One region of the Pedococcus soli genome, then DNA from elsewhere that is predicted to be linked to it. Evidence: predicted binding sites of a transcription regulator. Region 1 holds the regulator's gene; the other holds the start of a gene.
What was found. Region 1 encodes HspR, which represses chaperone genes until heat shock. Its sites were predicted from a motif close to AAGTTGAGTCNNNNNGACTCAACTT; they were not measured.
Positions count from the first base shown of each region.

Region 2: the regulator HspR is predicted to act here: its motif matches at 6,978-7,002, upstream of ACYVKF_RS06935 (ATP-dependent Clp protease ATP-binding subunit).

Region 1 covers NZ_BAAGSF010000004.1:1,004,146-1,015,411, forward strand. Annotated here, with positions in the region: gene grpE (nucleotide exchange factor GrpE) at 1-526, shown strand, start outside; gene ACYVKF_RS10790 (DnaJ C-terminal domain-containing protein) at 625-1,647, shown strand; gene ACYVKF_RS10795 (heat shock protein transcriptional repressor HspR) at 1,654-2,121, shown strand; gene ACYVKF_RS10800 (ribonuclease E inhibitor RraB) at 2,207-2,482, shown strand; gene clpB (ATP-dependent chaperone ClpB) at 2,610-5,213, shown strand; gene ACYVKF_RS10810 (hypothetical protein) at 5,231-5,680, shown strand; gene ACYVKF_RS10815 (C40 family peptidase) at 5,751-6,584, opposite strand; gene ACYVKF_RS10820 (LppX_LprAFG lipoprotein) at 6,793-7,488, shown strand; gene ACYVKF_RS10825 (MFS transporter) at 7,469-9,124, shown strand; gene ACYVKF_RS10830 (hypothetical protein) at 9,121-9,567, shown strand; gene ACYVKF_RS10835 (alpha/beta fold hydrolase) at 9,694-10,566, opposite strand; gene ACYVKF_RS10840 (exodeoxyribonuclease III) at 10,568-11,266, opposite strand, start outside.
Region 2 covers NZ_BAAGSF010000004.1:191,811-203,076, reverse strand. Annotated here, with positions in the region: gene ACYVKF_RS06970 (VWA domain-containing protein) at 1-963, opposite strand, end outside; gene ACYVKF_RS06965 (VWA domain-containing protein) at 964-2,007, opposite strand; gene ACYVKF_RS06960 (DUF58 domain-containing protein) at 2,004-2,990, opposite strand; gene ACYVKF_RS06955 (AAA family ATPase) at 2,969-4,006, opposite strand; gene ACYVKF_RS06950 (S1C family serine protease) at 4,021-4,884, opposite strand; gene paaK (phenylacetate--CoA ligase PaaK) at 5,012-6,289, shown strand; gene ACYVKF_RS06940 (hypothetical protein) at 6,355-6,870, shown strand; gene ACYVKF_RS06935 (ATP-dependent Clp protease ATP-binding subunit) at 7,156-9,669, shown strand; gene ACYVKF_RS06930 (MarR family winged helix-turn-helix transcriptional regulator) at 9,765-10,223, opposite strand; gene ACYVKF_RS06925 (VOC family protein) at 10,288-10,656, shown strand; gene ACYVKF_RS06920 (DUF305 domain-containing protein) at 10,675-11,266, opposite strand, start outside.

The DNA.
Region 1 (11,266 bases):
GCTCGAGGGTGACGTGGTGCAGGAGTCGGGCGCCCAGGCCTCCGACGCCTCGGACGACCAGCCCGAGGGCGCCGCAGAAGGCCACCCCGACACCGCCCTCGCGGCGGAGCGGCTGGTCGACCTGCAGCGCCTCCAGGCGGAGTACGTCAACTACAAGCGTCGCGTCGACCGCGACCGTGCGGTCGTGCAGGAGCGCGCCGCCCGGTCCGTCATCGAGGCGCTGCTGCCGGTCCTCGACGACATCCACGCGGCCCGCGAGCACGGCGACCTCGAGGGCGGCCCGTTCTCCTCGATCGCGGACAAGCTCGAGACCACCCTGGGCAAGTTCGGGCTCGAGCGGTACGGCGCCGTGGGCGAGGAGTTCGACCCCTCCCTGCACGAGGCGCTGATGCACACGGCCTGGCCGCAGGACGGTTCGGTCGCCTCGACCGGGTCGACCACCGTGGTCCAGGTGCTCCAGCCCGGCTACCGCGCCGGCGAGCAGGTCCTGCGCGCGGCGCGTGTCGCCGTGGCGGACCCCGAGTGACCGAGGCCAGACTGCACGACACGGCGCGGGAGCCCGGGACGACACCTGTCCCCGGGCTTCCGCCCACCGCCACCGACTGCTGAGAGGAGGACCCGGACATGGCCAGCCAGGACTGGTTCGAGAAGGACTTCTACGCCATCCTCGGCGTCCCCCAGGATGCTGACGACGCGGCGATCAAGAAGGCCTACCGCAAGCTCGCCCGCAAGCACCACCCCGACCAGAACCCCGGGGACGCGGCCGCGGAGCAGCGGTTCAAGGACATCGGCGAGGCCAACTCGGTGCTGTCCGACCCCGAGAAGCGCCGGGAGTACGACGCCGTGCGCCAGATGGCCCGCGGCGGGGCCCGCTTCACCGCGGGTGGCCCCGGTGGGGCTGCCGGTGGCGGCGGGTTCGACGACGTGTTCTCGTCGATGTTCGGCGGTGGTGGGGGCGGCCAGCGCGTCCGCTACTCCACCGGCGGTGGCGGGGGCCAGCCCAACCTCGAGGACCTCTTCGGCATGTTCGGGGGCGGTGGCGCTGCCGGCCAGACGTATGGCGGCAGTGCCGGTTTCCGGGCACCGACCGGGCCGCGCAAGGGCGGCGACCTGACGGCCCGCACCAGCCTGTCCTTCCGTGACGCCGTCGCGGGTTCCACCGTCACCCTGGGCGTCACCGGCGGGGGCCAGATCACCACGCGGATCCCGGCCGGCGTCAAGGACGGCCAGAAGATCCGGCTGCGCGGCAAGGGCCAGCCCGGCGACCGCGGGGCCGACAACGGCGACCTCATCCTGACCATCTCGGTGGAGAAGCACCCGGTCTTCAGCAGGGACGGCGACAACCTCACGCTGGACCTGCCGGTGACGTTCGCCGAGGCCGCCCTGGGTGCGACCGTCTCGGTGCCGACCCTCACCGGCGACCCGGTCAAGGTCCGCATCGCGCCGGGCACCCCGAGCGGTCGGGTGCTGCGGGTCAAGGGCCGCGGGGTCCAGGTCAAGGGCACGCCCGGTGACCTGATGGCCCGCGTCGTCGTCGTGGTGCCGCAACGGCTCTCCGACGAGGCCCGTGAGGCGGTGGAGACCCTGCGGTCGCAGGACGAGGGGCACGACCCGCGCGCCGAGCTCTTCGAGAACGCGGGACGGTGACCCGTCGTGGTTCCCGTGGTCCCGGGCTCCGGCTTCTCGCCTGACGACGACGCGCCCGTCTTCGTCATCTCGGTGGCGGCCACCCTCGCGGGGATGCACGCGCAGACCCTGCGGCAGTACGACCGGCTCGGCATCGTCAGCCCGTCGCGCACCCGCGGTGGCGGCCGCCGCTACTCCGGGCGTGACGTGGCGCTGCTGCGTGAGGTGCAGCGGCTCTCCCAGGAGGAGGGCATCAGCCTCGCGGGCATCCAGCGCATCCTCGAGCTCGAGCACCAGGTCGAGATGCTGCGTTCCCGGGTCCGGGAGCTCACCGACGAGGTGGCTGGGTTGCGGGTCGCGACCCGCGGCACGTTCGGCTCGCGGGTGTTCGCCGTCGGGCCGACCGGCGACGTGATCGCGGTCCGGGCGGGGGAGCGCCCCCGCAGCGGCCGTTCCCAGGCCCTCGTGGTCTGGCGACCCAGCCACCGCAGCTGAGCGGACGGACCGCGTTGCAAACGTGCTGGGCGCGTCGTGGCGGCGGCGCATCACGGCGGTGGGGGCACGCGGCATACTCGGGCCTGTGAGCGAGCACCTGTTGGTCTTCCCCGACCGTGACACCGCCGACGAGGTCGCCGCCGAGCTGACCGAAGAGGGGTTCAGCGGGGTGCGGGTCGTCCGGGAGGCGCTGGCCGGCGAGGACGACTCCGAGGCCCACGAGTGGGCCGTGCACGTCGTGGAGGAGATGGTCGCCGACGAGTCGGGGCCGGTCGAGGGTGGGCTGCGCGACCGGTTCCAGGCGCTGGCCGACGACCGTGGCGGCTGGTACGACCCCGAGCCGACGCCGCGCGTGCTGTAGTCCACATGGCCGGCGCAGGAAGGCGGGACGAAGGGCCTGTGCAGCACAAGGTTGAGCGGAATAGACTCAACTTTGGAGCGGTTGTCTCCGAAGAACAGTCAGACCGAACCACCAGGAGCACCCAGGCATGGATCTGAAGCCCACCGCCAAGGTCGCCGAGGCCCTCGCGCTCGCCCAGCGTGCGGCGCAGTCCGCCGGCCACCCCGAGATCACCCCCGACCACCTCACCAGCGCCCTGGTCCAGCTCGAGACCGCGCAGGCCGACGTCCTCCTCCAGGCCGCCGGCACCGGGGCCGGTCACGTGCTGGGTCAGGCCGACGCCCGTCTGCGCACCCTGCCCACGACGACCGGTGCCACCCAGCCGCCGACCTTCGGTCGCGAGGCGGTCGCCGTCCTCCAGCAGGCCGACACCCTCATGCGCGCCAAGGGCGACACCTACCTCGCCGGCGACATCCTCCTGCTGGCGCTCGCCGAGACCGGTCACCTCGCCGCGATCGAGAAGCGCGGGGCGAAGGACATGGAGGCGAAGATCGACGCCCTGCGGGCTGGCCGCAAGGTCAGCAGCGAGACGCCCGTCGAGGGCGGGGAGGCGCTGGAGAAGTACGGCGCCGACCTCACCCAGGCGGCCCGGGACGGCAAGCTCGACCCGGTCATCGGTCGCGACTCGGAGATCCGCCGGGTCGTGCAGGTGCTGTCGCGGCGGACGAAGAACAACCCGGTCCTCATCGGTGAGCCCGGTGTCGGCAAGACCGCCGTCGTCGAGGGGCTGGCCCAGCGCATCGTCGACGGCGACGTGCCGGAGTCGTTGCGCGACAAGCGGTTGATCAGCCTCGACCTGGCGGCGATGGTGGCCGGCGCGAAGTACCGGGGTGAGTTCGAGGAGCGGCTCAAGGCCGTCCTCGAGGAGATCAAGGCGAGCGACGGACAGGTCGTGACGTTCATCGACGAGCTGCACACGGTCGTCGGTGCCGGAGCCTCGGGCGAGGGCGCCATGGACGCCGGCAACATGCTCAAGCCGCTGCTGGCCCGTGGTGAGCTCCGGCTGGTCGGGGCGACGACGCTCGACGAGTACCGCCAGCACATCGAGAAGGACCCGGCCCTCGAGCGCCGGTTCCAGCAGGTCTTCGTGGGCGAGCCGAGCGTCGAGGACACCATCGCGATCCTGCGCGGGCTCAAGGAGCGGTACGAGGCGCACCACAAGGTGGAGATCGAGGACGCCGCGCTCGTCGCGGCGGCCAGCCTGTCCGACCGCTACATCAGCGGACGCCAGCTCCCCGACAAGGCCATCGACCTCGTCGACGAGGCGGCTTCCCGGCTGCGCATGGAGATCGACTCTTCTCCGGTCGAGATCGACCAGTTGCGTCGTGCCGTCGACCGCCTGCGGATGGAGGAGCTGCACCTCACCCGCGAGACCGACGACGCCTCGGTCGAGCGCCTCGAGAGGCTGCGCAAGGACCTCGCCGACAAGAGCGAGGAGCTCGCGGCGCTCAACGCCCGCTGGGAGTCGGAGAAGTCCGGGCTCAACCGGGTCGGTGACCTCAAGTCCCAGATCGACGAGGCCCGCAGCCAGGCCGAGCGCCTGCAGCGCGAGGGTGACTACGAGGGTGCGTCCAAGCTGCTCTACGGCGACATCCCCGCCCTCGAGAAGGCCCTCGTCACCGCGCAGGAGGCCGAGGGCAGCCGCGCACTCGCCCTGCGCGAGGGTGGCGGCCAGCCCGAGGAGCTCATGGTCAAGGAGCGCGTCGGCGCCGACGACATCGCCGAGGTCATCTCGGCGTGGACCGGCATCCCGGCCGGGCGGCTCCTCCAGGGCGAGACCGAGAAGCTGCTCTCGATGGAGTCGATCATCGGTTCACGGCTGATCGGTCAGGGGGCGGCGGTCGAGGCGGTCAGCGACGCGGTCCGCCGGTCGCGGGCGGGCCTGTCGGATCCCCACCGCCCCACCGGCTCGTTCCTGTTCCTCGGACCCACCGGCGTCGGCAAGACCGAGCTCGCCAAGAGCCTGGCCGACTTCCTCTTCGACGACGAGCGGGCCATGGTCCGCATCGACATGAGCGAGTACTCCGAACGCCACTCCGTCGCCCGGCTCATCGGCGCGCCTCCCGGGTACGTCGGGTACGAGGAGGGCGGTCAGCTCACCGAGGCGGTCCGCCGTCGCCCCTACTCCGTCGTCCTCCTCGACGAGGTGGAGAAGGCGCACCCCGAGACCTTCGACATCCTGCTGCAGGTCCTCGACGACGGGCGGCTCACCGACGGCCAGGGCCGGACTGTCGACTTCCGCAACGTCATCCTCGTCATGACCAGCAACCTCGGCAGCCAGTTCCTCGTCGACCCCACGATGGAGGAGTCGGCCAAGCGTGAGGCCGTCATGGGAGTGGTGCGGGCCAGCTTCAAGCCCGAGTTCCTCAACCGGTTGGACGAGGTCGTCATCTTCGACCCCCTCAGCTCGGAGGAGCTCACCCACATCGTCGAGCTGCAGGTGCGTGAGCTGGCGAGTCGGCTCGTCGACCGCCGGATCAGCCTCGAGGTGACGCCTGCCGCTCGCGAGTGGCTGGCGATCACCGGTTACGACCCGGCCTACGGCGCCCGTCCGCTGCGCCGGCTGGTGCAGAAGGAGATCGGCGACCGGCTCGCGAAGGCAGTGTTGTCCGGGCAGGTCCGTGACGGCGAGGCCGTGGTCATCGACCGCGACCCCGAGACCGACCACCTCATCGTGCGCGGCCAGGACTGAGCCCGCAGACTGTGCCCATGAGCGAGGACGACCGGGGCAACCCGGGGGAGCGCGGTCTCGACCGACGCCCCGACGGGGTGGACGACGCGACCGTCGAGGCGGTCGGCAAGCTGAGCGAGGCGTTCGAGACCATCGAGGAGGTGCGTGGCCGGCTCTACGGCCTGCACCGCCTCACCGGGTCGGCCGACCTCGCCCTCGGCGAGGCGTGCGAGCTGCTGCGCAAGGCGGGCCACGGCGACCTCGCCGACCGCCTCGAGACCGAGCTCGTCGGCCGCAACTTCATCCAGGGGCGCTGGACGTTCCAGCTCGTCGAGGAGTTCGACGACGGCTACTACGCCGACTTCCAGCGGCTCGAGAAGGTCGTCCGCGACGAGCTCATGGACGGCCGCCGGCACGTCTTCGAGGCGGAGATGAAGAGCGACCGCCGCACCGACGGGCGAGCCGGCCACGCCGCCACCCCCGGCTGAGCGAGCGGCACACGATCAGGGGTATGGCGCGTGGTCACCACGCGCCATACCCCTGCCTGGTGGGGTGGGATCAGCGGATCGGACGCACCACGTAGGGCATGACACCGGACTCGTTCCTGGAGAAGGAGCGGATGCGGATGTCCGGGCCGCTCACCCGGTTGGCCTCGGCGATCTTGCCGTCACCGATGTAGAGGGCGACGTGGTGGATGCCGGAGGCCGTCTTGCTCGAGTTGGACCAGAACACCATGTCGCCGGCCTTGAGCTGGGAGATGGCGACGCGCGGGCCGGCGGAGTACTGGCTGCGGGAGGTGCTCGACAGGGTCAGGCCGGCGCCCTTGTGGAACACGTACTCCATGAAGCCGGAGCAGTCGAAGCCCACCGTGTTGCGGTCGTCGATCCCGCTGGGGCTGCAGCAGATCCCGCGGGTCGGGCCGTTCGCGTTGCCGCCACCCCAGGAGTACGGGTACTTGCCGAGCATCCCCTTGGCTGCGGCGATGGTGGCCTTGACCTTCGCCGACTGACCGGTCGCCGGGGGCGGTGTCGTCGTGCCGGCGCAGAGCGGGGCGACGAGGCCGTCGGAGCCGGTCTTGACGAAGGCGTCACTGACGTAGCCACCGGCCTTGAGCTTGTCCCAGACCTTGCTGGTGCCGTAGGTGCCGGAGACCTTCTCGCCGTAGGTCTGGCAGGTGATGGTGATCTTCGCGCCGTCGGCCCGGGTGCCGACGACGCCAGAAGCGGTGGTGGGTGCGGAGCGGACCTTGAGTGCGGCGCCGCTGGTGTTGACCGTGCCGGTCGCGCTGCCCGCGGCCTGGGCCGCGACGGTCCCGACCAGCGGGACGCCGACCAGGATGACGGAGGCTGCGGCGGTGGCCAGTCGGCGACGCCGGGTGCTGAGAAGCTGCATGTGGTTCCCCCTCGGGTGTCGGCCGACGCGGTGCCGGCTCGACCGGAACGCTAGGAGCGGCGGGTCGCCCTGACCATGGGGAGCAGTCCCCGCCAAAGTCGCCTCCCCTGGTTCCCCGGGCGCCCGCTCCCGGCGCGCGGACCCACCGAACGGGCGGGGTCTGCGCGTCCCGTCCGGCTGGCGCTGTCGTGGCGGTTACCGTTGCCCTGTGCGCCACACCCCTGCCCTCGCCGCCGCCGGACTCGTCTCGATCCTGGCGCTCACCGCGTGCTCCGGGGGTGCGGACAAGGCAGCGGCCGAGCAGCCGCCGGCCCAGCAGCTGGCGGCCGCCCGCGCGGTGCTGGAGAAGAGTCCCGCCGTGACCTTCACCCTCGAGTCGGCGGGGCTCCCCGGCAAGGCGGTCGGCGTCTCCGGAGCCAAGGGCACGGGCCTGTTCACCCCGCCGTCGTTCCAGGGCACGCTCAACGCCTCGATCAAGGGCGTCACCGGGACGGTCGAGGTGGTCGCGGTCGAGAAGGACGTCTACATGAAGTTCTTCACCCCGACCTTCAACAAGATCGATCCCGCGACCTACGGCGCCCCGAACCCCGCGCAGCTGTTCAACAAGGACACCGGCATCACCGCGCTCATCACGAAGACGCAGACCCCGGCGAAGGCGTCGACGGTTCGTGACGGGGCCGACGTCCTCAACACCTTCACCGGAAAGCTCCCCGGCGATGCCGTGGCCGACCTGCTGGTCATCGGCGACCGCAAGGGCACGTTCGACGTGACCTACGGCGTGACCCAGACCGGCAAGGAGCTGCGCAGCGTGGTCATCAAGGGCCCGTTCTACGCCGGCGCCACCTCGACCTACACGCTGCACCTCACGAGCCTGGCCAAGGCCGTTGCGATCACCCGCCCCTAGGGCGCTGCTGGCCACCGCCTCGGTGGCCGTGGCGCTCGCCGCGGCCGACACCTATGTCGTCGTGCTGGCCCTGACCGACATGATGACCGGCGTCGGCCTGGGCATCGACGCTTTGCAGAAGGCGACCCCGATCATCTCGGGCTTCCTCCTCGGCTACATCGCGGTGCTGCCCCTCATCGGCCGCCTTGCCGACCTGGCTTCGAGGCAACGGATCCTGTTGGCCTGCTTGGCGATCTTCGTCGTGGGTTCGGCCGTGACGGCCCTCGCCGTCGAGCTCCCGGTGCTCGTGTCCGGCCGGGTCCTCCAGGGCATCGGCGGTGGAGGCCTCGTGCCTGCCACCCTGGCCCTCGTGGCCGACCTCTGGCCGGCCGACAAGCGGGGTATGCCGCTGGGTGTCGTCGGTGCCGTGCAGGAGCTGGGGAGCGTCCTGGGTCCGGTGCTCGGCGCGGTCGTCCTCGCCGTCTCGGACTGGCGGATGATCTTCTGGCTCAACGTGATCGCCGGGGTCCTCCTCGCCCTTGCCGTCGTCGTCGCTGGTGGCGAGAGGCCGGCCCGGCCACGCGCCATACCGCTCGTCCTGGGGTTGCTCGCGCTCGTGGTGACAGGAGTCGCGCTGGCCGCGCCCGCGCGGCTGGTGACCGACGTGTCGCTGGGGGTGCCGTTCGTGCCGTTCGGTGGCTCGACGTCCCGGCTGGCCACCCCGATCGGGGTCGTCGCGCTGGTCCTCGTCCTCGCCTGGCTGGCGGTCAGCGCGCGAGGCTGGTGGGCCGTCGTCGGCCGCGCGGACGTACCCGGCGCGCTGCTCCTGGGCATCGCGCTGGGCAGCGTGGTGCTGACGTTCGCCGCGAGCGACCCCGAGCGTGAGGTCGTCGGCCCGCTGGGGTTCGCGCTGCTCCCCCTGGGGGCGCTGGCCTTCGGGCTCTACCTGTGGCGGCACCGCCGCGCTGCAGAACCCCTCATCGCCCGCGGGGTCGTCCGCGGTCGGGCCCGGTTCTCGCTGCTGGTCAGTGCGTTCGTGGGGGCGTCGCTGGTGTCCGTCGTCGTCGACGTCCCGGTGCTGGCGCGGCTCACGTTCACGGACTCGCAGACCGAGGCGGCGCTGGTGCTCGTGCGGTTCCTCGTCGCCGTGCCCGTCGGTGCCCTGCTCGGTGGCTGGTCGCTGCGTCGACTCGGTGACGGTGTCGTCAGCGGGCTGGGGCTGGCGCTGTCGGCCGTGGGGCTGCTCGTCATGAGCCGGTGGGGCGACGGGTCGCTCGACGCGTTCTCCGCCACCGTCGTCCTGGCCCTCGTCGGCCTCGGCATCGGACTGGCCCTCGCGCCGGTGAACAACGCCGCCCTCGCTGCGGCCCCGGACGACGCCCACGGGGTCGCCTCGGCCCTGGTCGTCGTCTCGCGGATGGTCGGCATGGTCGTCGGGCTCGCGCTGCTCACCGCGATCGGGCTCCACCGGTACTACGACACCGTGGCCGCCCTGCCCGACCAGACGGACACCAAGGCCCTGGTCGCCGCCGGGGTCGTCCAGGTGCAGACCGTCTTCACCGGTGCTGCCGTCGCGGCGGTGCTGGGGGCGTTGGCCTCCCTCGGCCTGGGTCTGCGACGGAACCACCAGCCCCTGGGCGGCATCCCACCCCTGTGAAGACCTCCCGCGCCGCGCATGCCTCCCGTGTCGCCCTGACGGCCGTCCTGGTCGGCGCACTGGCGGTGGGCTGCGGCGGCCGGACCTGCGACACCGCGGATGCCTCCAACCTGCTGAGGGTCACGGTCGCCGGATTCCCACGGGCGCTCGACTCGGCGAGTGCCGGACCGGACCTCGTCACGGTGCAGGTGTGCCTCGCGACGACCTGCACCAGTGCGCAGTTCGACGGCGGCCGCGGGAACTCGGTGGGGATGGAGCTGCCGTTCACCTCGACGGAGCCGGTCGACCTCAGCATCTTGGTCAGCGGCACGACCGGTGTGCTGCTGTCGCCGACGACCGTTCGAGTCACCCCGGGCTCGTTCTCACCCAACGGGCCCGGGTGCGACCCCACCGTCTACCGGGCCGAGCTCACCGTCACCCCTGCGGAGCCGAGCCGCCCCTGACGTCCCGCCCGCGCAAAGCGGGTGTCGTTCGGCAAACCCAGCACAAATAAGACCCGGGTCGCCGAAGGACACCCGCTTTGCGGACTCAGGCGGGGGTCAGGCGGGGTGGGGTCAGGCGGGGTGGGGTCAGGATGGGTGGGGCAGGACGCGCGTGAACGCGTCGACGACCTCGTCGGTCGCCTCGTAGGCGAGCATGTGGCCGAGCCCGGGCAGCACGTGCAGCTCGGCGTGCGGCACCAGCTCGGCGATGCGCTCGGACTGACGCGGTGGAGTCAGCCGGTCGCGCTCGCCGACCAGCACCACGGTCGGTATGCCGTCGAAGTGCGCCAGCGCGTGCGCCTCGTCGTGCTCCTGCAGGGCCCGGTAGAACCGGCCCATCGTCGGCAGGGTGGTGGCGGCGACCTGGTCGCGGGTGAGCGCGACGTGCTCGTCCTCCGCCGCCGGCCCGAACAGCAGCCGTCGCTGGCCGTCGAGCGTCACGAACCGTCCGGCCCGGATCCGGGGCAGCCGCGCGATCAGCCCCATGACCCGCCGCTGCCGGATCGGCACCGGGCGGTCGAACGTCTCCGCCATCGTCGACACCAGCACGGTGCCCCGCACCCGCGTGGTGAACGCAGCCGGGTGCAGCCCGGCGTACGCCATCACGGTCATGCCGCCCATGGAGTGGCCCCCGAGGACGAGGGGGCCGTCGGGAGCCACGACCGCGAGCACCGCGGCGAGGTCGTCACCGAGGACCCGCACCGACGTCGGTCCGGTCAGGGCGCCGGACCGGCCGTGCCCGCGCTGGTCCCAGGTCACCACGCGCAGTCCCCGGGCGGTCAGGCGCTCGACGACCGGCAGCCAGGAGGCGTGGGTGAGGGTCCAGCCGTGGGCGAGCACGACGGTCGGGAGGTCAACCGGTGGTGCGGCGTCGAGGTGAGCGGGCGCGGCGGCATACACCTGGACGCGCAGGCGGACCCCGTCGGGCGCGGCAACGGTCAGGATCGAGGGGTTGGGCACGTCAGTCGGCCAGCTCGACGACGACCGGCGCGTGGTCGGAGGCGCCCTTGCCCTTGCGCTCCCCACGGTCGATCGCCGCGCCCAGCACGCGGTCGGCGAACGGCTGCGTCCCGAGGATGAAGTCGATCCGCATGCCGCGACGCTTCTGGAAGGCCAGGCGGGTGTAGTCCCAGTAGGTGAAGGTGCCCGGCTCCGAGGTGTGGGGGCGGACCACGTCGACGAACCCGGCGTCCAGGATCGCCTGGAAGGCGGCCCGTTCGCCGGGGGAGACGTGGCTCTTGTCGAGGTAGTACTCCATCGACCAGACGTCCTCGTCCTGCGGCGCGATGTTCCAGTCGCCCATGATCGCGGCGGTCTCCCCGGCCTCGGCGGACCGGACGGCGTCCTCGCGGAGCGCTGCCAGCCACGCCAGCTTGTAGACCATGTGCGGGTCCTCGAGCTGGCGGCCGTTGGGGACGTAGACGGAGGTGACCTTGACCCCGCCGCAGGTCGCGGTCAGCGCGCGGGCCTCAACGACGGCCGGGTCGCCCCAGGCCGGGGCGTCGGCGAACGACGGCACGGCGTCGGTGAGGCCGACGCGGGAGACGATGGCCACGCCGTTCCAGTGGTTGAGGCCGTGGTGGGCGACCTCGTAACCGAGCGCCTGCAGCCGGTCGAACGGGAACTGCGCGTCTGTCGCCTTGGTCTCCTGGATCGCCAG
Region 2 (11,266 bases), 810 kb from region 1:
CGCGTCACTGGCGGTGAAGTACTCGCCCCCCGTCGTCGAGGCCACGGCGCGCAGGGCGTCCTCGTCGACGACGAGGAAGTTGCGCCCTCCGGGACCGATGCCGCTCAGCCCCTGTCCGGGCCCGTCGTACAGCCCGCCACCGAGCTGTTCGCGGGTGCAGACCATCTGCGTGGGCTCGGTCGTGCCGAACCCGATGGGGTAGACGCGCACCCCTCGGGCGGCGGCCTGGGCCGCTGCGTCCTCGGGGGTGACCCCGCGGGTGTTCGCCCCGTCGGTGAGCAGCACGACGATCTCGGGCGCGGTCTGCGCCGCCTTCGGGGTGGGGGTCGTCGGGTTGCCGGGGGTGCCGGGCTGTCCGGGCAGCCCGCCCGGAACCCCCGGCACCTGGCCGCCCGCGCTGGTGTCTGCGGGGGCGACCTGGGGGTTGATCTCGGCGATGGCGTCGATGGACTTCAGGATGGCGGCGCCGATGGTGGTGCCGCGTCCGGTGGTGAGGCCGTCGACGGCCTTCGTGAGCTGGTCGTGGTCGGTCGTCGGTGCGACCGCGACCTGCGCGAACCCCGAGAACACCACGAGCCCGATCCGGGTGCGGTCGTCCTGCTTGTCGATGAAGGAGCGCACCGCGTCCTGGGCTGCCGCCAGCCGGTTGGGGGTGACGTCGGTGGCGCACATCGATCCTGACACGTCCACAGCGAGGATCACCGCGGAGGAGGAGATGGGCACCTCGGCGCGCACCTGCGGCCGGGCGGCGGCCGTGCCGAGGGCCGCGAGCGCGGCGAGGACGAGGGCGATCGGCACGTGCCGACGCCACATCCGCTGCCTGGGCAGCGCCGCGCGGATCAGCGCGACGCTCGAGAAGGCGACCGCCTGCCGACGACGTCGGCGCAGCTGCCACAGGTAGAGGCCGACGAGCAGCGGCACGGTCACGAGCGCGACGAGTGCGTAGGGGATCGCGAACGACATCTAGACCACCCGTCCTGCTCGGAGCACCGACACGGCCGCGCCGAGCAGCAGCAGGATCGCCGCCGCCGTGGCGAACCACGACGTCACCTCGCGCTCCTGGGTGCGCGCGGTCCACGCCAGGTCGATGGAGCTGTAGACCTTCGAGAGGGAGGCGGCGTCGTCGGCGGCGTAGTAGGCGCCGTCCGTGGTCTCGGAGATCTTGCGCAGCGATGCCTCATCCAGCGCGGTGGAGATCTGGAACCCGTCCACCTGCAGGACCGTGCCCCGGGTGCTGCCCACGCCGATCGTGTAGATCTTCACGCCGGCGCTCGAGGCGAGGTCGGCGATCTCGAGGGGGTCGGGATCGGTGGTGTTCTCGCCGTCCGAGAGCAGCACGATGGCCGCGGAGCCGTAGTAGCCGATGTCGGCGTCGTCCCCGGCTCCGGGCGTGGCCCCCACCTCGATCGGCTTGCCTGCGATGGCGCTGAGCGAGGACACGATGCCCCGGCCCACCGCGGTGGCGCCCTGCGGCGTGAGGCGGTCGATCGCCGCGAGCACCTCGGTGCGGTCCTCGGTCGGCTGCTGGGAGACCAGGGCGCTGTCACCGAAGGCGACCACCCCGATGCGGATCGTCGACGGCTGGCGCTCGACGAACTTCCGCGCGGCGGCCTTGGCGGCGTCGAGCCGGGTGGGGGAGATGTCCTTGGCTGCCATGCTGGTCGAGATGTCGAAGGCCAGCATGACCGTCCCCTCCCGCCGGGGCTCGGCCACGGTGGCGGTGGGCCGGGCCAGCGAGACCAGCAGGACCGTGAGCGCTGCCAGCATGAGGGCCGGGGCCAGGTGCCGCCGGCGGTCGCGGCGCCGCGCCGGGGAACCGGCTGCGCCCCATACCTGTCCCGGCCCGGCTGCGCCGGCCTCGGTCGGTATGCCGCCCACGGGCACCAGCCCCATCGCGGCCAGCTCGTCGCGCCGTGCGTCCTGACGGCGCTGCTGCGCCCGGTAGGCGACCACGAGCGCGGGCACCGCGAACAGGCCCAGCAGCATCCACGGCCAGGTGAAGCTCATCGGCCCTGGCTCCTGCGCAGGGCGGAGATCCGGGCCAGGGCCCGGACCAGGTCGTCGTCGGTGGCGACGGTGTGGATCATGGTGCCGGCCTTGCGGGCGGCGGCCTGGAGGGACTCCTGGCGTTCTGCGGCCAGGACCGCCAGGCGCTCGCGGAAGACCGGGTCGTCGGTGTCGACGAAGATCTGTTCTCCCGTCTCGGAGTCCTCGACGTAGACCATCCCCACCGCCGGCAGCTCGGACTCGCGCGGGTCGACGACCTGGATGGCGACGACGTCGTGCCGTCGGGCCAGCAGCGACAGGTGCTTCTCCCACCCCGGCTGGGTGATGAAGTCGGAGACGATGACCAGCAGCGAACGTCGACGCGCCAGGCCGAGGGCGGCGCGCAGCAGCACCGACAGGTCGGTGGTCCCGGGGGTGGCCGGTTCCTCCGTGTGGGACCGGCCCCAGCGGCGGCCGGTGCGACCGGTGCGTGAGACGGGGGCGGCCGGCGGTGGGCGCAGCAGGGCCTGGGCGATCCGCAGGACCTGGTTGCGTCCCTGGCCGGGAGGGATGGTCGCGATGGTGCCGTCGAACAGGGCCGCGCCGATCCGGTTGCCGCCGCGGGACAGGACGTGGGCCAGGGTGGTGGCGACCTCGGCGAGCACGAGCGACTTCTGCCGGTCGACGGGGCCGAACCCCATGGACGCGGTGCGGTCGAGCAGCAGCCAGCAGGTGACCTCGCGGTCCTCGATGTACTCGCGCACGTACGGGGTGTCCATCCGCGCGGTGACGTTCCAGTCGATGTGGCGCAGGTCGTCGCCGGGGGCGTACTCCCGAAGGTCGGTGAAGTCGACACCGGACCCGCGGAACAGCGTGCGGTAGTCGCCCTGCAACCGGCCGTCGAGCCGGCGGATGACGCGCCACTCCAACCGCCGCAGCAGTCGCTCGGCGGTGAGCGGGGAGGCCGTGGCCCCCGGCTCGGTCAGCGTGGCCCGGCGGTCCACGGTGCCTCGGTCTGCTGGGGGCGGCGGTCCCGGAGCGGGACGTCGGGCATGGAGACGGCGCGCAGGATGGGCTCGAGCAGGTCGTCCGGTCCGATGCCCTCGGCCAGGGCCTCGTAGGACAGGACGAGGCGGTGCCGCATCACGTCGAACGCGAGGTCGCGCACGTCCTGGGGTCGGGCGAAGTCGCGACCACGCAGGAACGACAACGCCTTGCCCGCGAGGACGAGGTTGATGGATGCGCGCGGGCTGGCCCCGAACGACAGGTACCTGGCCAGCTCGGGCAGCCCGACCGACGCCGGGTTGCGGGTCGCGCCGACGAGCCGCACCGCGTACTCGATGACCGCGGGGTCGACGTAGACCGCGTCTGCCTGCTGCTGGTACTCCACGAGCCGCTCCGGGTCGAGGACCCGCTGGGTCGGTTCGAGCCGCGTGGTCATCCGCTCGACGACGACGAACTCCTCCGAGGGCGTGGGGTACCCGATGACCGTCTTGAGCATGAACCGGTCGACCTGCGCCTCCGGCAACGCGTAGGTGCCCTCGGACTCGATGGGGTTCTGGGTCGCCATGACCAGGAAGGGGTTCGGGGCCTTGAAGGTCTCGCGGCCGATCGTCACCTGGCGTTCCTGCATCACCTCGAGCAGCGCGCTCTGGACCTTCGCCGGCGCGCGGTTGATCTCGTCGGCGAGGACGAGGTTGGCGAACACCGGCCCGAGGGAGACCTGGAACTCGCCCTCCTTCTGGTTGTAGATCCGCGTGCCGATGACGTCGGCCGGCACGAGGTCGGGGGTGAACTGGATCCGCTGGAACTCCCCACCGATCGCCTCCGCCAGCGTCTTGACCGCCATCGTCTTGGCCAGCCCGGGGACGCCCTCGACGAGGAGGTGTCCACGCGCGAGGAGGGCGACGAGCATCCGCTCCACCAGCAGGTCCTGCCCGACGATGGTCTTCTTCACCTCGTAGAGCGCCTGCTCCAGCGGGTGCTGCGGGCGACCGGGCTGCGGGCGGTGCGGGTCCATGGGCTCTCCTGGGTTCACTGCGGCGGGCTGCCGGCGACGCCGCCGGCCGTGGCGATGGGAACGGCGAATCCGATGCCCACGAAGAAGTTCTGCTCGGACGGGTTGGCCAGCCCGGTGACGATGCCGATGACCTGTCCGTCGCGGTTGAGCAGCGGGCCACCGGAGTTGCCGGGGTTCACCGCGGCGTCGAACTGGATCAACCCCTTGAGGGTCTGTCCGGAGCCGACGCTGATCGAGCGGTCCAGCGCCGACACGAGGCCGCCGCTCAGGGACTGGGTGAGGCCGAGGGGGTGGCCGAGGGGGAAGACCTCGTCGCCGACCTGCGCACCCCCGCCCAGGACGGCGGGGACCACGACCTGGGGCAGCGTGTCCGGCGTCAGGACGGCGGTGTCGCTGGCCGCTTCCTGCTCCTTGATCGAGGCGCTGGCCCGGGTGCCGTCGGTGAACCGAACGCGGATGGTGTCCGCACCGTCGACGACGTGCAGGGCGGTGAGGATGGTGCCCTCGGCGCTGACCACCACCCCCGCTCCCGTGCCGTTCTGGGATCCCTTGGCACCCACACCCGTGGTGGTGATGGTGACCAGCGAGGGCAGGGCGGCCCGGTAGGCCGTCGCCGCGTCGGTGGGGGCCTTGCGGGCGTTCTCCTGCGCGTCGGCGATGCCCTTCTCGACCTGCTTCTGGACGTCTGCCTGCGTCAGGGGAGGGACGTCCGGTCCGCGGGTGAGGGCGAAGCCCGTGCCGGCGGCCACGACCACGGCCAGCACCGCGGCGAGGACGATCCAGCGGCGGGCCGGACGGGACCGGCCGGCAGGCGGAGCCACGTCGCTCACCGGTCCCGAGGGGGTGTCGACGACCAGCGGCGACTGCACCCGGTCCACCTTGGCGAGCGTACGTCCGATCCCCGGTGGGCGACACCGGCATCCGGCATTCACGGGAAACTCTCAGGTTCGGGGGCCGTGGGCCGCTGCACGCCACTGCGCGGGTGGCAGTGCGAGGATCGCTGCCATGGACAACGTCGTCTCGTCGGTGGAGGAGCTGCGCGCCCAGCAGCTGGAACGGCTGCGCTGGAGCCTGCGTCATGCCTATGACCACGTCCCGCACTACCGCGGGGCCTTCAACGCCGCCGGGGTGCACCCCGACGACGTCCACGAGCTCGCCGACCTCTCCCGCTTCCCGTTCACGGCCAAGGCCGACCTGCGCGACAACTACCCCTTCGGCATGTTCGCGGTGCCGCGGGAGCAGGTCTCGCGCATCCACGCCTCGAGCGGCACGACGGGCAAGCCCACCGTCGTCGGCTACACCCGCGAGGACATCGACACCTGGGCCGAGGTGATGGCCCGCTCGATCGAGGCCGCCGGCGGCCGTCCGGGCGACATGGTCCACATCGCCTACGGCTACGGCCTGTTCACCGGTGGCATCGGTGCGCACTACGGCGCCGAGCGGCTCGGCTGCACCGTCGTGCCGGTCAGCGGCGGCATGACCGAGCGCCAGGTCCAGCTCATCCAGGACTTCAGGCCCCGCATCATCATGGTCACGCCCTCCTACTTCCTCGCGATCCTCGACGAGATGGAGGCCCAGGGCATCGACCCGAAGGACACCTCGCTGGAGATCGGCATCTTCGGCGCCGAACCCTGGACGGAGCAGATGCGCGAGGAGGTCCAGCGCCGTAGCAACCTCCGGGCGGTCGACATCTACGGGCTGTCCGAGGTCATGGGCCCGGGCGTCTCGCAGGAGTCGGGGCAGACGCAGGACGGGCTGCACGTCTGGGAGGACCACTTCTACCCCGAGGTCGTCGACCCGATCACGGGCGAGGTGCTCCCGGACGGCGAGGAGGGTGAGCTCGTCTTCACGTCGTTGACCAAGCAGGCGATGCCGGTGGTCCGCTACCGCACCCGCGACCTCACCACCCTCCTGCCCGGCACGGCCTACCCGCAGTTCCGCAGGATGGCCAAGATCACCGGGCGCAGCGACGACATGATGATCGTCCGTGGGGTCAACGTCTTCCCGTCGCAGATCGAGGAGCACCTGCTCGCCATCGAGGGGCTGACCCCCCACTACCTGTGCGTGCTCACCAGGCCCGGACGCATGGACGAGCTGACCGTCCAGGTGGAGTCGGCGCACCCGACCGACGAGGCCGCCCGCGCGGCGATGGCCTCCGCACTGCGTTCGCGCGTGAAGGACCACGTCGGCGTGACGATCGCCGTCGAGGTGCTCGCGCCCCACGCGCTCGAGCGCTCCCTGGGCAAGGCCAAGCGGATCAGCGACCGTCGCGACCTGCGCTGAGCCGAACCGTTCGCCCTGAGCGGACACGTCTGGTGGCGTGGTTGTAACGGTGTAATCATCATTACATGACTACCAAGACCACAGCAGAAGCATGGCTTGCCGGGCGGCTCCCCGCCGACTGGTTCACCGGGCCCGTCGAGGTCACCCGTGACCGCGACGAGCTCGTCATCGTCGGCACCCTGGCCGAGCCCGCCCTCGAGACGGACGCCGACGACACCACCGCCCGCGAGATCGCCGCGCGCGGCCGCATCACCTCCTTCCGGGAGGACACCCGCGAACGCCGCATCGAGATCGCCCGCGAGCTCGAGCACCTCTCCGGCCGCAAGGTCTCCTGGGGCGTTCGGGTCGGCGACACCGAGGCGATGTTCACCCACCTCGCGGCTCCGGTGATGACGCGGCTGCGCCAGCCGGAGCGCCGGGTCCTCGACACGCTCGTCGAGGCCGGCGTCGCCAAGTCGCGTTCCGAGGCCCTCGCCTGGTGCGTCCGCCTGGTCGGGGAGAAGTCCGACAGCTGGCTCGCCGAGCTGCGGACCGCGATGGAGCACGTGGACGAGGTCCGGAAGAAGGGTCCGGGGGCCTGATCACCCACCACCCGGGAGGTATGGCGCGGGGCCGGTCGCGCGCCATACCCAGCCCGGAAGGGCCCGAGGGGGCCTCGACCACGCCCGGAGTCCGTCCGCCCACGGCGAACATGAGCCGACCCGGCTCAGGGTGGGGAACAGGCGGCCACGCACGGGCGTTCCCCGAACAAGCACCACGAGCAGGCTGGAACCGTCCCGATCAGGTATCGGTCGGCGGAAGGCGCGCGCGGGGCGCGTGTCGCACGGATAGCATCGAGGATGACTCGATAGGCAGGAGCAGAAGAGATGTTTGAACGGTTCACCGACCGGGCCCGTCGGGTTGTGGTGCTCGCGCAGGAAGAGGCGCGCATGCTCAACCACAACTACATCGGCACGGAGCACATCCTGCTCGGCCTCATCCACGAGGGTGAAGGCGTCGCCTCCAAGGCTCTGGAGAGCCTCGGTATCTCGTTGGAGTCGGTCCGCGAGCAGGTCCAGGAGATCATCGGCCAGGGCCAGCAGGCCCCGAGTGGACACATCCCCTTCACGCCGCGGGCGAAGAAGGTCCTCGAGCTCAGCCTCCGCGAGGCGCTGCAGCTCGGCCACAACTACATCGGCACCGAGCACATCCTGCTCGGGCTCATCCGCGAGGGTGAGGGCGTTGCCGCGCAGGTCCTCGTCAAGCTCGGGGCCGACCTCAACCGGGTGCGCCAGCAGGTCATCCAGCTGATCTCGGGCTACCAGGGCAAGGAGGGCCAGGCCACCGGCGTCGGCGGCGGCGTCCAGCAGGAGGGCACCCCCGCAGGGTCGCTCGTGCTCGACCAGTTCGGCCGCAACCTGACGATGGCCGCCCGGGAGGGCAAGCTCGACCCGGTCATCGGGCGCGAGAAGGAGATCGAGCGGGTCATGCAGGTGCTGTCCCGCCGCACCAAGAACAACCCGGTGCTCATCGGTGAGCCCGGCGTCGGCAAGACCGCCGTCGTCGAGGGCCTCGCCCAGGACATCGTCAAGGGCGAGGTGCCCGAGACCCTCAAGGACAAGCAGCTCTACACCCTCGACCTCGGCGCGCTCGTGGCCGGCAGCCGCTACCGCGGTGACTTCGAGGAGCGGCTGAAGAAGGTCCTCAAGGAGATCCGCACCCGCGGCGACATCATCCTGTTCATCGACGAGATCCACACCCTCGTGGGTGCGGGTGCCGCCGAGGGAGCGATCGACGCCGCCAGCATCCTCAAGCCGATGCTGGCCCGTGGCGAGCTCCAGACCATCGGGGCCACGACGCTCGACGAGTACCGCAAGCACATCGAGAAGGACTCGGCGCTCGAGCGTCGTTTCCAGCCGATCCAGGTCGCCGAGCCCACGCTCAGCCACGCGATCGAGATCCTCAAGGGCCTGCGCGACCGCTACGAGGCGCACCACCGCGTGTCCATCACGGACGCTGCGCTGGTCTCCGCGGCCAACCTCGCCGACCGCTACATCAACGACCGGTTCCTCCCGGACAAGGCGATCGACCTCATCGACGAGGCGGGCGCGCGGTTGCGCATCCGCCGGATGACCGCACCGCCGGACCTGCGCGAGTTCGACGACAAGATCGCCGCCGTGCGCCTGGAGAAGGAGTCGGCCATCGACGGCCAGGACTTCGAGAAGGCCGCCAGCCTGCGCGACGACGAGAAGAAGCTGCTCGCCCAGAAGGCCGAGCGCGAGTCGCAGTGGAAGTCCGGCGACATGGACGTCGTGGCCGAGGTCGACGAGGAGCTCATCGCCGAGGTCCTGGCTGCCAGCACCGGCATCCCGGTCTTCAAGCTCACCGAGGAGGAGTCCTCGCGACTGCTCCACATGGAGGACGAGCTGCACAAGCGCGTGGTCGGCATGGACGACGCCATCAAGGCGATGTCCCAGGCGATCCGGCGCACCCGCGCCGGTCTGAAGGACCCGCGTCGTCCCGGTGGCTCGTTCATCTTCGCCGGTCCGACCGGTGTCGGTAAGACCGAGCTGGCCAAGACGCTCGCCGAGTTCCTCTTCGGCGACGAGGACAGCCTGATCCAGCTCGACATGTCGGAGTTCTCCGAGAAGCACACCGTGTCGCGGCTGTTCGGTTCGCCTCCCGGCTACGTCGGCTACGAAGAGGGCGGGCAGCTCACCGAGAAGGTGCGCCGCAAGCCGTTCTCCGTGGTGCTGTTCGACGAGGTCGAGAAGGCCCACCCGGACATCTTCAACTCGCTGCTGCAGGTGCTGGAGGACGGCCGCCTCACCGACTCCCAGGGTCGGATGGTCGACTTCAAGAACACCGTCATCATCATGACGACCAACCTGGGCACACGGGACATCTCGAAGGGTTCGCTGGGCTTCTCGGCGGGCGCGGAGACCCGCAGCGACTACGACCGGATGAAGAACAAGGTCACGGACGAGCTCAAGCAGCACTTCCGCCCCGAGTTCCTCAACCGCGTCGACGACATCATCGTCTTCCCCCAGCTCACGCAGGACGAGATCGTGCAGATCGTCGACCTCGAGATCGCCAAGCTGGACAAGCGCCTCAAGGACAAGGACATGGGCATCGAGCTCACGACCGAGGCCAAGAACGCGCTGGCGAAGAAGGGCTACGACCCCGTGCTCGGTGCGCGACCGCTGCGTCGCACCATCCAGCGCGAGATCGAGGACGTGCTGTCCGAGAAGATCCTCTACGGCGAGCTCAAGGCCGGCGAGCTGGTGCTCGTCAACGCCGAGGGCGAGGGCAAGTCGGCGACGTTCACCTTCGTCGGCACCCCGCACCCGAGCGGGATCGAGCTCCCGATCGTCGAGACCGTGGGCGACTCCTCGGAGTGACCACCGGTATGGCGCGCGGGTGACCTCGCGCCATACCCACCGCCAGAGGGCGGCACCCCCACGGGTGCCGCCCTCTCGTGCTGCCGGGGCCTCGCCTAGCTGTCGGCGCCCTCGGCCCGCAGGGAGCGGGTCATCTGCGCCAGGAGGGCGAAGGCCTGGGCGCGCTCCACTGGGCTAAGGTCGGCCACCATCCTGACCTCGACGTCGCGGACCGCGGCCGAGGCCTTGGCGAGGATCCTGCGTCCCCGGGGTGTCAGGCGGGTGGGGAGCGCCTTGCCGACGGCCGCCTCGGTCGCCCTGGTGACGTGGCCGATGCGCTCCAGGTGCTGCAGCAGCACGTTCATCGACTGCCGGGTGACGAAGGCGCCCCGCGCGAGCTCGGAGTTCGACAGGCCCGGGCGCTGGGCCAGGAGCTCGAGGCACGAGTAGTGCGTCACCGTCATGTCCAGCGGGCGCAGCACCGCCTCCATGGCTTGCCGCAGGGCACTGGAAGCCTCCTTGAGGAGGTAGCCGAGGGAGGTCTCGAGGTCGATGCCGGCGTCACCTTGACTCATGTCAGCATTCTGACATACATTCTCGCGTGTCAGAAGACTGACACACACGAACCGAGGAGCACCCATGCCTGTCACCGGCCCTGACTTCATCTCCCTGCAGGCGCGCGACCTCGCCGCCTCGCGGGCGTTCTACGAGCGATACCTGGGCTTGGTGCGTGCAGAAGTCGGCCCGCCGCACGCCGTCGTCTTCGCCACCGAGCCCATCGCCTTCGCCCTGCGCGACCTCGTCCCCGGCACCGATCTCGAGTCGGTGGCCCAGCCCGGCATCGGTGCGGCCATCTGGCTGCGCGCCACCGGGGTGCAGGACATCCACGACGCGCTCGTCGCCGACGGCCACCCCATCGTGTCGGCGCCGGTCGACGGGCCCTTCGGCAGGACGTTCACCCTGGCCGACCCGGATGGCTACCACATCACGCTCCACGACCGCGGGTGAGCCGCCGTTTGGGTCGGGTCAGGTGAGGCGGTCGAGCATCTCGCGCATGTAGCCGATCTGGACGGACTGGGTCACGTGGATCTCGTCGCCCAGCTGGGTGACCACGTCGTCGGTGCCGTCGCGGTGCTGCTGGACCACCATGGCGAGGGCGCCCTCGTGGTGGGCGGTCATGAGCCGCAGCCAGAGCGTGTCCGCCTCCGGGCCGCTCGCGTCGGCGAGCTGCGCGAGCTGGGCAGGGGTGGCCATGCCGGGCATGCCGCGGTGGTGCGAGGAGGCCGCGCCGGCCTCGGGATTGGCCGCCTGCGGGGGAACGGTCTGGTCCCTGTCCTCCAGCCACTTGGCCATCGCGTCGATCTCCGGGCGCTGCTCGTCGGCGATGCGCGCCGCGAGGGACTTCACCTGCGTGTCGGCGAGGCGGTCCCTGACGAGGGAGACCATGACGATCGCCTGGGCGTGGTGGACGATCATGTCCTGCATGAAGCGGACGTCCGCCTCGAGGGGCTCGCCCCTGGTCGTCGGGAGGGCTGCCGACCCCGTGAGGGAGGCGTTGGGCTCGCCGGGGGATCCCGGCTGGAGCACCGGGGCGGTGGGGGACGTCGCGGTCGTGGTC